DNA from 4 places in the uncultured Paenibacillus sp. genome. Region 1 is predicted to be linked to each of the others. Evidence: riboswitches for the same ligand, from Rfam matches in the RefSeq annotation. Region 1 holds a riboswitch; each other region holds the start of a gene.
The links. A riboswitch is a leader RNA that binds a small molecule or an ion and turns the genes downstream of it on or off. The one in region 1 is predicted to bind cyclic di-GMP.
Positions count from the first base shown of each region.

Region 1 (3,791 bases):
TGGAGATTCCGACGCTGGACATCGACAAGCAGCGCAAAATGACAGAAGACATGGCCGGTATTTTCTTCAAGCAGTTCGACGAAAAGACGTACTTCTCGGAAGTGAAGAAGGATGAAGTGGCCGGTTTGCCGGAGGATGTTAAGCCGGATCAAGTCGTCAAGTTCAATGTAACGCAGGAAACGTTCGAACCGATGGTCATGACGATTGTCGATAAAGTCGCGCCTGAGATTATCGACCTGCTGTTGAACAATGAGGATTATCGCAAGACGTTCCAGCTTGAGAAGGCTGACCTGGAGCAGGCGAAGAAGGAGCTGGCCGAGGGCGACCGCAGCGAGCTGCGCAAAGGTCTTGACGAGTTCAAGAAGAACGCCAAGGTCAACGAACTGAGCCTGACCACGGCCATTGTCGACGAACTGCCTGTGTATCAGGTAGCGAAAGCCGACCTCGACTTTACACAGGAAGGCGAGACGGCTAAGGCCGGATTGACCTTCACGACCCTTTACAGCAACATCAACGAGAAAGTGGAATTCCCGATCGGCATTCCGAAAGATGCCATGTCGATGGAAGAGCTGATGGGCACGTTTACGGGACCTGGACTGTAAACCGCCGTATAGGACGATAACCCGCATTCGGATCGACCGGTTGCGGGTTATTTTTTGCGTGTAAAATTCGGGTGGTTATGGGCAACGGCAATAAAAAAATGCGACCCAAGGTCGCATTTCGTTGTTATGTATGGTCGAGACGACAGGATTTGAACCTGCGACCTCTTGCTCCCGAAGCAAGCGCTCTACCAAGCTGAGCCACGTCTCGATGAAACGGATTTATCAAACGCAAGCAATATAGAGAATAGCATAAATCGGCCCAATTGTAAAGGAGGAAACGTCCCCGAATCAGGCCCGAATGGCCAACGAATAGGCTCCGATTAGGCGCCGAATCCGGCGGACTATAATTGTCTTTTGACCGCCGAACGGTTTGTGTTATAATATTCATTGCTGCGGCCCCGTAGCTCAGTGGATAGAGCATCGGTTTCCTAAACCGTGTGTCGGACGTTCGAGTCGTCTCGGGGCCGCCATTCATTTTACAGGTATATTCGGCCTCCTGCGGGATCACGCAGGAGTTTTTTCTTGTCTGACGGACCTAAACGTCCGCATCCTGTCGAATTCTCTCAGGGAATCCTCATGATCGGAGAGATCGCCATGAAAAAAACCATCGACCGGATCGGATTCGCCACACGCAAGCTGGCGAGCTATATCGAGTACAATCCGTCTGACCCCAAGCCGCGGGCGTTCACCTACCGCTGCGACCGGCTGGTGGCTTATCTCGCAGCGTGCAACGATGCTATGCGTGTGACGGAACAGGAACGCCAAGCGCGGCGGCTTTCTTGACGGAAGCAAGAAAGCCGGGAATCGAACTCCTCCGGCATTGGCTTATTCTTATTCCTTCATAATATAGAGCGGCTCCCGTGGGCATCTCCTTTGCCGGTGCCCGATCCGTCCGCCCCGTTCTCTTGCGCCCGCAGTTTCTGCTGCTCGGCAACCTGTATGCGGAACTTGTCGGATTTCTCCTTGTAATAGGTTTCAATCTGACTCCGGAGAATATAAGCGCGCAGTTTGCTCTCATGCTCTTGTTCCAGCTGCAGCAGCCGGGTGCCGTAAATAAGGCCGGTATCGATTTGCTTCTTGTGGACGATTTCCGTCCGGCAACGGAATGTGAAGCCCAGATCGAGTTCCAGCATTAATTCGGCTTTGAAGGGCAGCGGCATTGCAACCTGCGTGGACAAGGCGACACCGGTCATGCTGATGTTATCCAGATGCAGCGTCAAGGGATCCTCAAGCTTCTGCTCGGTTTTGCGGATGGCGTCAATGATGCTGATGACCTTGCCCGGCTGCCTGACCGGCACGCGCGGATGCTCGCGCTTGTCCAAGAACCGCTTTCGGTTATCGGGCGGATTAATGACAATGATCGCGTCCTGCGCTTTTGCGAGGATCGACGATTCGAATACATAAATGCCGCTTTTGGTATACACGATGATCCGGACCTGCTCCCCGAGCTGAAACAATTCGGACTGAGGGAACTCGATCTCTATAATTTCACCCGCCGCATAGGTCAGAAGTCCGGTGGCGATGAAATTTTTCTTCTCTACCACCGCTTTGCAGTCTATCATCACCGAGATGTCGCTTCCTTCTTTGCTGCCGTATACTAACGTCTTCTTCAAAGGATTGCTCGGTTTCACCCCGCTGCCCCTTTCATTCGGAGAATAACAAAGCCGTCCCAATCGATGGAGACGGCTGCACCTAACCCGGAAGGTGTTTGCTTTCGGCAACCAGGCGATCGTAGCTCCTGTCGGAACGGAACCTTAGTCCCTCAGCTTTGCGTCCCTGCCTTTCGGCAAGTTTGCCATTGTCGATTATATGGTAATTTATTCATGACTATGTAACTAAGTATAATAAGTTCCAAGAGATTTCGCAATCGATTTTGCGAGTAAAAGGCGCGGGTTTTACCGACCGGCTCGATAAAATTAGGGAAAAGGGACTATATACCCAATACAATAGTTGCAGAATGAAATAATGCTAAAAGTAATACGCATTCATCGACAATTTTTTACAAAATTTGTCCGGGAATATGTGTATAATGGGGGTACGACTACGGTACCTAAGATTGGGGCAATTGAAGCGCATATGGACAAACGCAACCTGCTTAACCAGCTTCAAACGCTGCGTTTGCGTCTGCACGATCTGGCGGAGGCGAGGGGCAGCTTAACCCATCCGGACGTTCTGGCGCTAAGCGAGGAGGCTGACCGGCTTATTATCGTGCTGCAGCAGCTGCAGCGCGAAGATCCCGGCGTGAGCGGCGAAAGCAAGCCGACGACCCACCTATAGCTTTCCGCGCAGCCGCCGAAAGAACCGGGTCAGCATGGAGGCGCATTCCTCTTGCAAAACGCCGGCTTCAACGATTGCCATATGGTTGAACCGCTCTTCCTGCAATAAGTTCATGAGAGTTCCTGCGCAGCCTGCCTTCTTGTCGGAGGCGGCGTACACGACCCGGCCGATTCGAGCCTGTACGATGGCTCCCGCGCACATCGGACAGGGCTCAAGCGTTACATATAACGTACAGTCCAGCAGCCGCCAGGCATTGAGGCGTTCGCTGGCTTTTTTTATGGCGATCATTTCCGCGTGGGCGGTAGGATCGTTAAGTGTCTCCCGCAGATTGTGGCCCCGGCCGATAATTTCCCCATGCCGCACGATGACCGCTCCGATCGGGACCTCCCGGATTTCTTCGGCGATTCTGGCTTCGGCGATCGCTTCCCGCATATAAAATTGATCTTCGTCGGACATCGTCACGCAAGCTTCTTCCTTTCATTCGGCAAGTTCCATAGGGGATGACGCGTGTTATCCCGTTGATTTCGACAACCGGTATTGTCGAATCCAATCGAATTATGCCCCGAACAAATATTCGTTGTTAACAGCATGTGTACAACTATGTGGATAACATTGGCGTTTTCCACATAGTTGTACACATTGTGGGTATATTTTTGAGGATAAACGGTGAATTGGCGTACGATCAGATTCCAATTATGATATGATCGAAAAGAAGACCTTCATCGAAAAGGATGTGTCGTCGTTTGTCGGTAAAGAGCAAATTGACGCTTTCGATTTCCCTCATCATGTTTATCTTTTTGGCGATTACTGTCATTTTGAACGATTATTCGATGCGGGTCAACTTGCGGGAGGAATCCGAGGCGGATATGGTCAGGTTCTCCAAGCAGATCTCGGGGGCCATTAATCAGCATT
Region 1 is NZ_CAUPYC010000054.1:15,845-19,635, reverse strand. It holds gene RWM61_RS15400 (hypothetical protein) at 1-602, shown strand, start outside; tRNA gene RWM61_RS15395 (tRNA-Pro) at 734-810, opposite strand; tRNA gene RWM61_RS15390 (tRNA-Arg) at 997-1,072, shown strand; gene RWM61_RS15385 (hypothetical protein) at 1,125-1,385, shown strand; gene RWM61_RS15380 (PilZ domain-containing protein) at 1,442-2,233, opposite strand; cyclic di-GMP riboswitch class I at 2,316-2,409, opposite strand; gene RWM61_RS15375 (aspartyl-phosphate phosphatase Spo0E family protein) at 2,679-2,879, shown strand; gene tadA (tRNA adenosine(34) deaminase TadA) at 2,874-3,335, opposite strand; gene RWM61_RS15365 (PAS domain S-box protein) at 3,623-3,791, shown strand, end outside.

Region 2 (3,791 bases), on a different contig from region 1:
CAGCGAAGAATAGCCTGTGCCGAAGTCGTCCATCGCGATTTTGATGCCCAGCTTCCTTAGCTTGTGGAGAATGTTCCATACAAACTCCATATTATGCATGCTGAGATTTTCGGTAATCTCCAGCTCCAGGAATTGCGGTTCCAGTCCGCTTTCCTTCAGGATTTGCGGGACGAGCTCGACGAGGTTTTGTTCCCGAAGCTGCCGCACGGATATGTTCACGGACACGGCAAAGGCCGGGTGACCGGCATTCTGCCAGGCTTTGTTTTGGGCGCAAGCCTTACGCAATACCCACTCGCCGATCGGACAGATCAAGCCCGTTTCTTCGGCTGCCGGTATAAACTCTCCGGGGGAAATCCACCCCCGCTGCGGATGCTTCCAGCGAATGAGCGTTTCCAGCCCGCTGAAAGCCCATGTTCCCGCATTGATCTTCGGCTGGTAGTGAAGCTCGAATTCGCCGTTTTCCAACGCTTTATGCAGCATCGTTTCCAGAACCATTTTGCTCGCGGTCGACTCGGACATTTCCGCCATGTAGAAGCGGTACATGTTTTTGCCCTTCTCTTTGGCGGCGTACATGGCCTGGTCGGCGCGCTTGATCAGCTCCTGGTGATCCTCGCCGTCGACAGGATACATGCTGATGCCGATGCTCGGCGTAATGAACACTTCATGGCCGTCCAGATCGAACGGCAGACTGAAGGCGTCCAGCATTTTTTGCGCGGTCAGGGCCGTCTGCTCCCGGTTCGTTCGCGGCAGTACAGCCGTGAATTCATCGCCGCCCATGCGGGAGAGAATGTCGTTCGCCTCGATGCAGCCTTGCAGCCGAACGGCCGCCTGCTGCAGCAGCGAATCGCCCTGCCCGTGTCCCAGCGAGTCGTTCACGACTTTAAACCGGTCCAGATCGATAAAAAGGACGGCCGCCTGCCGCTCCTGCCGGCCCGACCGTTCCAGGACGAGGTTCAACTCCCGATTGAACAATACTCTGTTGGGCAAGCCGGTCAAGCTGTCGTAATAGGCAAGGTGCCTGATCTCGCCGAACATCGTTTTGAGCTTTTCGGACATGTTCTTGAAGTTGGCGGTCAGGACGGCGATTTCGTGCAAAAAGCTTTCGGGCCAATCAAAGGGCTTGTTTTCCGATATTTTGGCCGGCAAATCCGTCGTCGCATTCGCCAGACGGGAAATCGGCCGTATGATCAGCCGGCTGAGAAGGATAGCCGCGGCGGTCGCCACCAGTCCGAACAGCAGCAGAACGGACAGTATTTTAATATAGGAGCCGTACAAGGCGTCCCGGTAGGGCGCCGCATGGGATTCGACCACGATCGTCCAATCCCGCTCCCCGGCGCCCGTTAAGCCGATGAGCTTGACGTAAGACGACTTTTCCCAGCGCGTCATCGGGTTTTGCTCATCTACCGGGAACCAACGGTACAGACCGTTCTTCAGGGCAACCGGATCCCCTCCTTGCTTCCAATCGTAGATCCGCATGGCGTCGAAGCCGCGCCGCGTGCTTGCGATGACCTTCCGGTTGCGGTCGACGATCGTAATGTCCATGCGGCGGTTATCGGTGAATTTCTCGATTCTGTCTTTGATGTAGCCGAGATTCAACGCCCCGGACGCGATGCCTTGGAACCGGCCGCCCTTGACGATCGGAGCCGCAATGTTCACGATCGGTTCGGAAACGCCGACCCTGCCGACGAAAACATCCGATATGACGGGCCGCAGGCCCGCTTGCGCCCGCTGAAAGTAAGGGCGGTCGGCGAAATTCAAACCCAGATTGGACCGGCCTTCCGCGTTCTTGAACGGGTAAAAAGCAACGGTCGTTCCCGCGGCGTCGGCGATATAAATGCTGCGAAAATCCGGAAAAATCTGCCCCGGATTGGCGGTAAGCTTTTGCAGCGCGTCCCGGTCGTTCGGATTCTCCTCGGAAGCCAATACGGACAATTGCTCGATAGCCGCCAGGTGAGCCGTTCGCCAACCGTCGATCTCATTGCGGATGATTTCGGATTGGCGTTCGATCGCGGCCTGGATTTCCCGATCGGTTTTATAATATTCCTGCCATCCGATCATGACGGTCACGACCAGCAGCGGGAAAATGATCAGCCCGGTGAAGATGAGAAACAGAATATCGTAGAAATGGCGGGTCGGTTTTTTGGCGTTCGCCGCCGGCCGCGCAGAAGCCGGCAAAAAGGTATACAGCAGGGTGGCCGCCCACGCATTGAAAATGCCGTTCACCGCGTCCTTCAGGATGACCGTGAGCGTAGCCGTCGTGTTCATATGCAGCGCGAGACGGTAGCCCAGCCAGATCAAAGGCGCGCCGACAAGGAGCCAATACAGCGCCGCCAGAATAATGCTGTCGCCGATCCTGCGCCGGTAAAAAGCACCGATGAATACCGTCTCCAGAACAAGGGCCGCCATGCCGTACGGATGATTCCACAAAAAGACCGTAACGCCGCCGGCCAGGATGGAGGCCGTTACCCCCCATTTCAATCCGTGCCATCTTAAAATCAACAATACGAAGATGCTGCCGAATATGAGATCCACGCCGAAAAACAGCGACACGTTCAGCGCATTGCCGATACCCGCCAGCGCAAGCAGCAGCAGCAAGCGCGAAACGGAGGCGACCGATGCCGCTTTGGTTTGGTTGAACATTACGATCCCGCCTATGTATAAATGATTAGGCACATAAAAAAAACACAACCCGAAAGGTAGTGTTTGTTCAAGTGCAGCCCAGCCGTCATCGCCGAATCGGCGGAAGACCTGTGGTTTTGCGTCCCCGCCTTTCGGACGAGTTTGCCGTAGGTATTCAGTTACATACAATCATAACGGAATATGTCGTAATTTGTCAAAAACTTTTTTTTGGTTGGGACGGCAGCGCCTAACGGACGGTCAGGGCGGACGGCGGACGGCGCTTTCTTTTTTTTCGGGCGAAACTGTGTTAATCTCAATTATTGTACTGATCTTATATGGGATCATTCATTTTGACGGGAGGAGAGAACGGAATGTTCCGAAAAAGACAATCGTTTTCGGTATTAACATGTCTGCTGATCTCTGGCCTGCTCGCAACGGCTTGCGGCAACGCGGATAAGCGGGAATCGGGTACGGCGAACAATCAGGCAGGGAATGCGGCGCAGGGGCAGGAGGAAATCCTGATCGGCGTCATTCCCGCGCAGGGCGGCAATGAGATGAAGCCCGGCGCGGACAAGCTGGCGGACGTATTGGCGGCGAAGCTCGGCAGGAAGGTAACGGCCGAGGTGTATCCGGACTACAACGGCGTCGTGGAAGCGATGGGCGCCGGCAAGGTGCAAATGGCCTATCTCGGACCGCTGACGTATGTGGAGGCGCATGAGCGGTACGGCGTCAACGCGATCGTCACGCAGCTTATCGAAGGGAAGCCGTTCTACTATTCCTATCTGATCGCTCCGTCGGATTCCCCATACGCCTCGCTCGAGGATGTCGTGGCGAATGCGGGCGACGTCCGGTTCGCCTTTGGGGACATCAACTCGACGTCCGGCAGCCTGATCCCGGGCATCGCGCTCAAGAAAGCGGGCGTGTTCAAGTCCCAGCAGGAGCATCAGTTTGCAAGCGTAACGTATACGGGCGACCATACGGCTACCGCGCTTGCGATCCAGAACAGGCAGCAGGATGTGGGAGCGATCGACAGCGCCTATTACAATAATCTGGTGAAGCAGGGCAAGGTGGACGGCAAGAAGATCAAGAAGATCTGGCAATCGGAGGAGCTGTTCCAATATCCGTGGGCTGTCGTGAACACCTTCTCCGATGAAGATATCGCAAGCATACGG
Region 2 is NZ_CAUPYC010000010.1:31,772-35,562, forward strand. It holds gene RWM61_RS05695 (EAL domain-containing protein) at 1-2,640, opposite strand, end outside; cyclic di-GMP riboswitch class I at 2,710-2,796, opposite strand; gene phnD (phosphate/phosphite/phosphonate ABC transporter substrate-binding protein) at 2,991-3,791, shown strand, end outside.
Region 2: linked by a shared signal. The riboswitch ahead of RWM61_RS05695 (EAL domain-containing protein) and the one ahead of RWM61_RS15380 (PilZ domain-containing protein) in region 1 are both predicted to bind cyclic di-GMP.

Region 3 (3,791 bases), on a different contig from region 1:
TATGCGGCAAGCTTCGTCGCGATCGGGCCCGGCAGCGCGTTGCCGAACGCCAGCGCCTTGCCGAATTCATCCGTGCCCATCCATCCGTACCGTTCCACCACCTGATTCTCGTAAAGCGGAATGATTGCGGGACCGCCGCCGTAACCGAGCATCGTGGCCGTCCCGAATGCGATAAACAGCTTCCATAGTAAAACCAGCATAACCGTACGCCGCCTTTCTTCCCGCTACCAGCCGATCGCGCAGCCGTCGCCGCGGGGATCCGCCGCCCCGCTTATCACACCGCGGTCGATCATAATGCCCTGCGCCTGCCCCATAATGCCGTCCCAGCCGCGGACCGCCTCCACGCGGTGTCCGTTCGCGCGGAGCTCCGACAGCACGCCGTCGCCGCATCTTTTTTCCACCTTCAGCGTGTCCCCGGAATCGCCCCACGTCCGGCCGTATACCCACCTTGGAAGCGCGATCGCCTCCTGGATCGACAGTCCGTAATCGAGGACGCCGGTCAGGACCGAAAGCGTCGTTTGCGGCTGGCCTTCGCCTCCCTGCGTGCCGAGAAGCAGGTACGGCTTGCCATCCCGCGTAACCATGCCGGGCATCAGCGTGTGAAAGCAGCGCTTGCGCGGCTCCAGCACGTTCGGCTGAAGCGGGTCCAGCGAGAAGAACGAGCCCCTGTTCTGCATCACGATTCCCGTTCCGCCCGGCATCCAGCCGGATCCGAAGTCGAAATACAGGCTTTGAATGAAGGAAACCGCGTTTCCCTCCTCGTCGACGGCGGCGGCGTACGCCGTATCCTGCCCCATCTCCTGCGACAGGTAAGGGGCCGCAGCCGGCGGAGCCTGTGCAATGTCGGCCCACAGCGAAGCGGCGTAAGATTTGGACAGCAGCTTGTGCAGCGGAATGTGCCGAAAAGCAGGGTCCGTCAGATACGCATCCCTGTCGCGGAACGACCGCTTCACCACCTCGGCCATCAGATGATAAAACCCGGCCGAGTTCCGGGGATACGCCGTAAGCTCGGTATTTTCCAGCATATTCAGCATCATTAGCAGCGAAAATCCCTGGGAATTGGGAGGCATCTGATGCACGTCCCAGCCTCTGTAGGAAGTGTTCAGGGGAACGACCCACTCGCCGGCATGCAAGCGGAAATCGTCCTCCGTCAGCAGCCCGCCTTCCGCGGCGATTCCCGCAGTTAACCGCTTCATCACCTCCCCTTCATAGAACGCTTCGCGCCCGCCCCGCTGCAGAGCCCGAAGAGTGGCGGCCAGTTCGGCCTGCTCCAGACGGTCGCCCTCCGTCAGCCATTGTCCTCCGGATTGATAGAGCCGTTTCAGCGGTTCGCTCGCTTCCAATAAACGTTTATCCTTGACGATCCATTCCGCCAGGTTGCGCGAAACGGGGAAACCGTCTTCCGCGTAGCGGGCCGCCGGCTCCAGCAGTTGCTCCCACGGAAGGCTGCCGTAGCGGGTCCAAACGCTCCACCAGGCATCGACCATACCCGGCACCGTAATCGCGCTGTCCGCGCCGCGAAACGGAATCACTTCTTTGCCCGCGTAACGTTCGCAAACCGCGTGGACGCCCGAGCGCCCGCTGCCGTTATAACCTTCCACTTTGCCGCTGCCGGCCTTGTAAACCATAAAAAAAGCGTCGCCGCCCAGACCGGTCATATGCGGATAGACGACCGCCAAAGCGGCGCTGACCGCGACGGAGGCGTCAAACGAGTTGCCCCCCTGCTGCATAATCCGGCTGCCGACCGCCGTGGCCAAATAATGAGGCGCCGTCACCATGGCGTGATGCACCTTCGGCATAATGTTCAGCATAACAGGCCTCCTTTGTCGTGCCCCCATTGTATGGCCGGCTCTCGGCGCCCCGCAACGCGTATCGGCCGGTTTTGTCACTTTCGCTGTCATCCGCAAACGATATTGGTCGCCATGCACGGGCGGCCGGAGTGGAAGCGGTGACATGACAGCCGACAAAAACCGCCGTTCGTTCGACATCGTTGGAAAAAGTTATAGCCCTTCGCCCGTTAATGTGGTAATATATAGGTAATTAGCGCTTTTATTCGACTAGTTCTTTCGATCTAGATCGTTTGCGCTACGTCTTTCCCTAGCAAAACGAAAGGGCAAACCTGTTGAAAGACAGGGACGCAAAGCCACAGGCCTACAGGACTATCCCAAGGCGGCTGGGTTTCCGAAATTGCGGACGCTGATGCGACGGTCGAAGACCGCTTCCGGAATTTCGGGGGCGGATTTCTTTTTAATCTACTCCAAATAGGGGGCACCGTATGAACGCGCAGTACATCAATCCGTTCCTCACCTCTTCGATTCATGTCATCGAGGCCATGATGCAGGTCAAGCCCTCGATCGGACAGCTCGTGCTCAAGACGCTGCAGGGCAGAAGCGATCTGCTGATGCTGAAGATCGGCATTGTCGGCGCATTCCAGGGCGAAGTCATTTTCTGCTTCCCGCAGGATGTCGCCTTGAAGATCGTTTCCTCCATGATGGGCGGTTACCCCGTTGCGGAATTGGACGATATGTGCCGCAGCGCGATCTCGGAGCTCGGCAACATGATCAGCGGCAACGCCAGCACGATGCTCTATAATGAAGGCATCGTCGTGGACATCACCCCGCCGAACATTATGAGCGACGATCATTGCTACGCGGAGTGCAAGGCGATTACGATTCCTCTTTCTTTGAACGATATCGGCGACTTTGATATTTTCATGATCGCTTGAACCGATTTACAAATAAACATACTCGGGTGAATGGTTTGACGAACGAATCGACGTCGATAATCGTAAGGGAGCTGTTGGCCCGCTCTCACAGCCGCGTGAAGGTTGTTCTCGAGCGGCGGTTTCCCGGCGGCAGATTGGTCGGAGGGAAATATCATATGAAGAACCATACGGTAACCTTGTATACGGAGTCCATCGCGGAGCAATGCCAGCAGCTGTTCGGCTCCCACGAATTTCTCGCAGCCTGCGTCGCGATTATTTTCGCGCATGAGCTCGGCCATGCCGAGGATACGGAATTGCAGGACCTTTCGGACCGAATGGATGTGTGCAGCGGACGAGAACGCAGCTTGATCGCGCTTCGCATCGAGGAGAATGCTTGGACTTACGCCGAGCGCCTACTTCCCGATATCGACCGGGAACGTTTCAGCCTGATCGTCGAGCGATCCCTCCACCCTTACCGCCTGAACGCTTCGTCTTCTGAAATCGCATCATGAATTTTTAAAAAAGGACGTTCGCCGGATGGGCGAACGTCCTTTTTAGCGGAAGTATATTTCGGCCTTTAGTCCAACACCGCGGTGATATGCTTGCGTGTCACCGACCAATGCGAAGTGTTCCATACCGGCTTGCCGTCCTTGAACAGGATGATTTGCGGTGACGCATGCGTCACGCCCAGATCCTCCGCAATCTGATTGGATACCGGACGGGCTTCGATGACCTTGACCAGATAATAATCGGCATCGGCGTTCGGCTTGCCGGCCAGGTAGCTGTCGTATTCCTCCAGCGCGCTTGCGCTCACCGGGCAACGCGTGCTGTGCTTCAGTATCAGCTGGCTGCGCTCCGTGGATTGGGCCTTGAGCTTCTCCCATTCCTCAAGCGTCGTAATTTCGGTCCATGTTTTCATTGAGCGTCTGCCTCCTTTTCGCCGGTGTGCGAATGGTTTCTTTGTTATTGTAGGCTTTTTTCGCCGCCGGTTCAAATCCGCGGCTCAATAATATGGCGAGATCATCAGATAGACGATAACGCCTGTGGAGCTGACGTACAGCCAGATCGGCATCGTCACTTTCGCGAT
Region 3 is NZ_CAUPYC010000005.1:16,512-20,302, reverse strand. It holds gene RWM61_RS02915 (chromate transporter) at 1-200, opposite strand, end outside; gene ggt (gamma-glutamyltransferase) at 225-1,811, opposite strand; cyclic di-GMP riboswitch class I at 2,103-2,186, shown strand; gene RWM61_RS02905 (chemotaxis protein CheX) at 2,276-2,725, shown strand; gene RWM61_RS02900 (hypothetical protein) at 2,761-3,216, shown strand; gene ytxJ (bacillithiol system redox-active protein YtxJ) at 3,282-3,623, opposite strand; gene RWM61_RS02890 (DUF420 domain-containing protein) at 3,708-3,791, opposite strand, start outside.
Region 3: linked by a shared signal. The riboswitch ahead of RWM61_RS02905 (chemotaxis protein CheX) and the one ahead of RWM61_RS15380 (PilZ domain-containing protein) in region 1 are both predicted to bind cyclic di-GMP.

Region 4 (3,791 bases), on a different contig from region 1:
CATCTTAATCGCTTCCCGTGTCGCCAAACCGACCATCTTGTCTTCTTCCATGATCAAAATTCGCTCGATTTCATGCCGATCCATGATATTCAACGCATCCCATATGAATCGATCGGGTGAAGTGCAAATGGGGTTCGGCGTCATGGCATCCGCCACAATGCGGTTGGGATGGGAAGAACGGACATCGCGGGACGTGATAATGCCCATGACCGTTCCATGGTCCACGACGATTAACGAACCGACTTTCCATTCGTTCATCCGTTCCGCTGCGTAGGAAACGCTTTTGTCCGACGAAACCGTATAAACGGAAGATGCCATGATCTCGGACACTTTCATCCCAATTCCACCTCCCGTTGTACGGAAACCGCGATTTTCAGTTCGGAACGCAGTACCATGGTGTCGTGGATCAAACGCTCCGCCTCCTCCATGACAATGTTCATAAGAAGTCGTTGATCCAGCATCTGCAGAAGTGAATTTCGTATGAGAACAGCTTCTATTCTTGGATGATCCATCCGGATCAGGGTGAATTGCTCCGGGGAGAGTGCCTCCGCCATCCGCTTTACGGCTTCCGGACCGATCGGCGCCTTTTTCCCGATAATTAACAGGTCCTGCATAGGCGGTACTTCAAATTCGGAGATTTTGAGCGAAAGCGTTGCTTTTCGTGAATACACGTTTTGATCACCCATCTTACCTCATTCCTCCAGGTTTCATTATGGTTACTTGTGCTCCTCCAGCCGGTCGGGTTTCCCCAAAAAATAGCCCTGCCCGATCGTTACGCCCAATAACGAGGCATGAGCGAGATCCTCTTCTCGTTCGATTCCTTCTAAAATGAGGCTGGAATCATCCCGGCAGTAATCGACGAACAGCCGGATCACCTTTTGCTTTTTCTTGCAAATGGACAGCCCAGTGGAAAAAAATCGGTCTATCTTTATGAAATCCGGCGATATTTCGACGATTTTCCGAAACGTGGTCGTCCCGTCGCCCACGTCATCCAGGGCAATCAAAAAACCTGCATCCCGGAGTTCCCCGATTCTTTGAATGAACAAGGGGTCATTCCAAATTTGTCCTTCTATGATGGATTCGTTAATTTCAAGCACAATGCGATGACGAAAAAGAAGAAACCGTCGCTCTAAGTTGTCCACAAACGAAGGAAAAGTGTCGGCAACGATGGTGGAGGGAAAAAGATTGACGAACAATAATTCGTCCCCCTCCTGTATGACCGGCGAAGAAAAGAAACTGGAAACCGCACAGTCAATGGACCACATATCCAATTGCAGCAACCGATTCTGGCTAAGAGCTCCTTGAAATAAGGCATCCGGGCTTATGCCCGTTTTACTGCGAATTAATGCTTCGTATCCGAACTTGTTTTGTTCGGGAAGTCGACAAAGTGGCTGAAATACATGGTAAAAGTGATTGTGTTCAATGAGATCCGCAATGTTTTCCATCGACTAATCCTTCCTTTTATAGGTTTATCAAATGAAAGAGCTACCCCGAAACAAAGGAGTAGCTCCTAAGCAACAATTTCGGTGACCCAGCTGCCGTAGATGGAATCCTTAGGCCTGAAGTTTTGCGCCCCAGCCTTTCGGCAGGTTTGCCTTTTTCGCATCGTTGTCCGTCCGAAGACCTATGAATAAAAAGATTAGGGAACCGTTTCATTTCGACGTTATGCGTCTATATTCCTATTTATTCGACAAATTTCACCTAATCCCTCCCAAGAAGATTTTTTTTATTGGGCAAAGTTATGAAACCATTCTATTGCGTCCCGACCATTCAATCGATGGAATGAATTCCGGCACCCTCCGAGACTCACAAGAATAAAAGCAAATCCGACAGCGAATAACTAATACATGGTAAGGAGGGAAAAACATGTCCTTTTGGAACCGACTGCGCAGATTAAGGCGAAGAAAAAAAGAACAAACGATATCGGATACAAGCACGTTCCCCCTTCATCGGGAGTTAAAAGACAACCTTCATCAAATCAGGCAGGAGGTTGGAAACAGCCCTGATGTCATTATCCGTGAATTCAAGCTCGGAAGCTCGCAGGTGCAGGTTGCCGCCGTTTATACCGACGGGTTGGCCGACAAGAAGATGGTCGGTGATTTTGTCATGCGTTCCTTGATGATCGATACCGCCGAGGAGACATTCAAAAGTATGGTATCGGATCAGAATGTATTTGATTTGATTAAAGACAATGCTTTGTCCATCGGAGAAGTGAAGGTAGTCAAGGATTGGAACGGTCTCCTTTCAAACATTTTGTCCGGAGATACGGTCATCCTGATGGACGGTTGGGCGGAAGCGATCAGCGGCGGCACCAAAGGGGGAGAAACCAGGGGTGTTGAGGAACCGTCATCCCAAGTGGTCATTCGCGGACCCAAGGACGGTTTCACGGAGTCCATCGGGACAAATATTTCCCTTATCCGCCGCCGAATTAAAAGTTCTAATCTATGGTTGGAGACCATGAAAATCGGCAATGTGACACAGACGGACGTTGCTGTCATGTATGTCAAAGGGATCGCCAACGATAAACTGGTTCAAGAGGTAAAGAAACGGCTGAACGACATTAAAATTGACGGCATCCTGGAATCCGGTTATATCGAAGAGTTGATTCAAGATGAAACATTCACCCTGTTTCCCACCGTTTACAATACCGAGCGGCCGGATACGGTCGCCGCAAATTTGCTGGAAGGCCGAATCGCCATTTTGGTGGACGGAACACCGTTTGCCCTCCTCGCGCCCACCACATTTTTTATGTATTTTCAATCCGCCGAAGATTACTATCAACGTTACGATATCGGAACGGCCATTCGATTGTTAAGGTATGTCACTTTTTTTATTTCTTTATTGGGACCTTCCGTCTATGTCGCCGCCATTACGTTCCATCAGGAAATGATACCGACTCCTCTTTTGATCAGTCTGGCGGCGCAGCGGGATGCCGTTCCTTTCCCCGCAATAGTAGAAGCCATGATGATGGAGGTCAGTTTTGAGATTTTGCGCGAGGCCGGCGTTCGCATGCCGCGGGCGATCGGCCAAGCGGTATCGATCGTAGGCGCGCTGGTTTTGGGGCAGGCGGCGGTACAAGCCGGGATCGTATCTCCGGCGATGGTGATCGTAGTCGCGATTACGGGGATTGCCAGCTTTGCCACCCCGGCCTTCAACATGGCGATTACGATCCGTTTGCTCCGGTTTGTGATCATGATTTTTGCCGCCACTTTCGGTTTTTACGGGATTGCGATCATCAACATTATAATAATAGCCCATTTATGCGGCTTGCGTTCTTTCGGAATGCCTTATATGGCTCCTCTTGCCCCGTTTATTCCTGCCGATCTGAAGGATACCGTGCTGCGTCTGCCATTATCGTCACTCCTTACCCGCCCGCGTCTGATCAACCAAAATAAAATGTCTCGGATGGAGCGAAATCAACAGCCTTCTCCTCCCATGGAAAAGGGAAGCAAGAACAAGGGGGATGCGAATTGAAAGCGAAATGGATGATCGGAATCGGTTTGCTTTCTGTGGCGTGCTTGCTGTTGACAGGATGCTGGGACAGCAGGGAGCTGAGAACGATGTCGATTGTCACGGCAATGGGGGTAGATAAAGCGCCGAACAAAAATGAATATCGCATATCTTTGCAAATTGTGAATCCAGGTACGGTGGCGACCGGATTAGCAGGAGGAGGAGGAGGGGGAGCAAATGTCACACCGGTTACGATCTATACGAACACGGGAAGCACCGTGATGGAAGCCATCCGCAACTTATCGCAGAAAGCACCGCGGGAGCTTTTCTTTTCGCATACA
Region 4 is NZ_CAUPYC010000077.1:3,989-7,779, forward strand. It holds gene RWM61_RS17770 (GGDEF domain-containing protein) at 1-336, opposite strand, end outside; gene RWM61_RS17775 (hypothetical protein) at 333-686, opposite strand; gene RWM61_RS17780 (EAL domain-containing protein) at 717-1,445, opposite strand; cyclic di-GMP riboswitch class I at 1,523-1,606, opposite strand; gene RWM61_RS17785 (spore germination protein) at 1,867-3,474, shown strand; gene RWM61_RS17790 (Ger(x)C family spore germination protein) at 3,471-3,791, shown strand, end outside.
Region 4: linked by a shared signal. The riboswitch ahead of RWM61_RS17780 (EAL domain-containing protein) and the one ahead of RWM61_RS15380 (PilZ domain-containing protein) in region 1 are both predicted to bind cyclic di-GMP.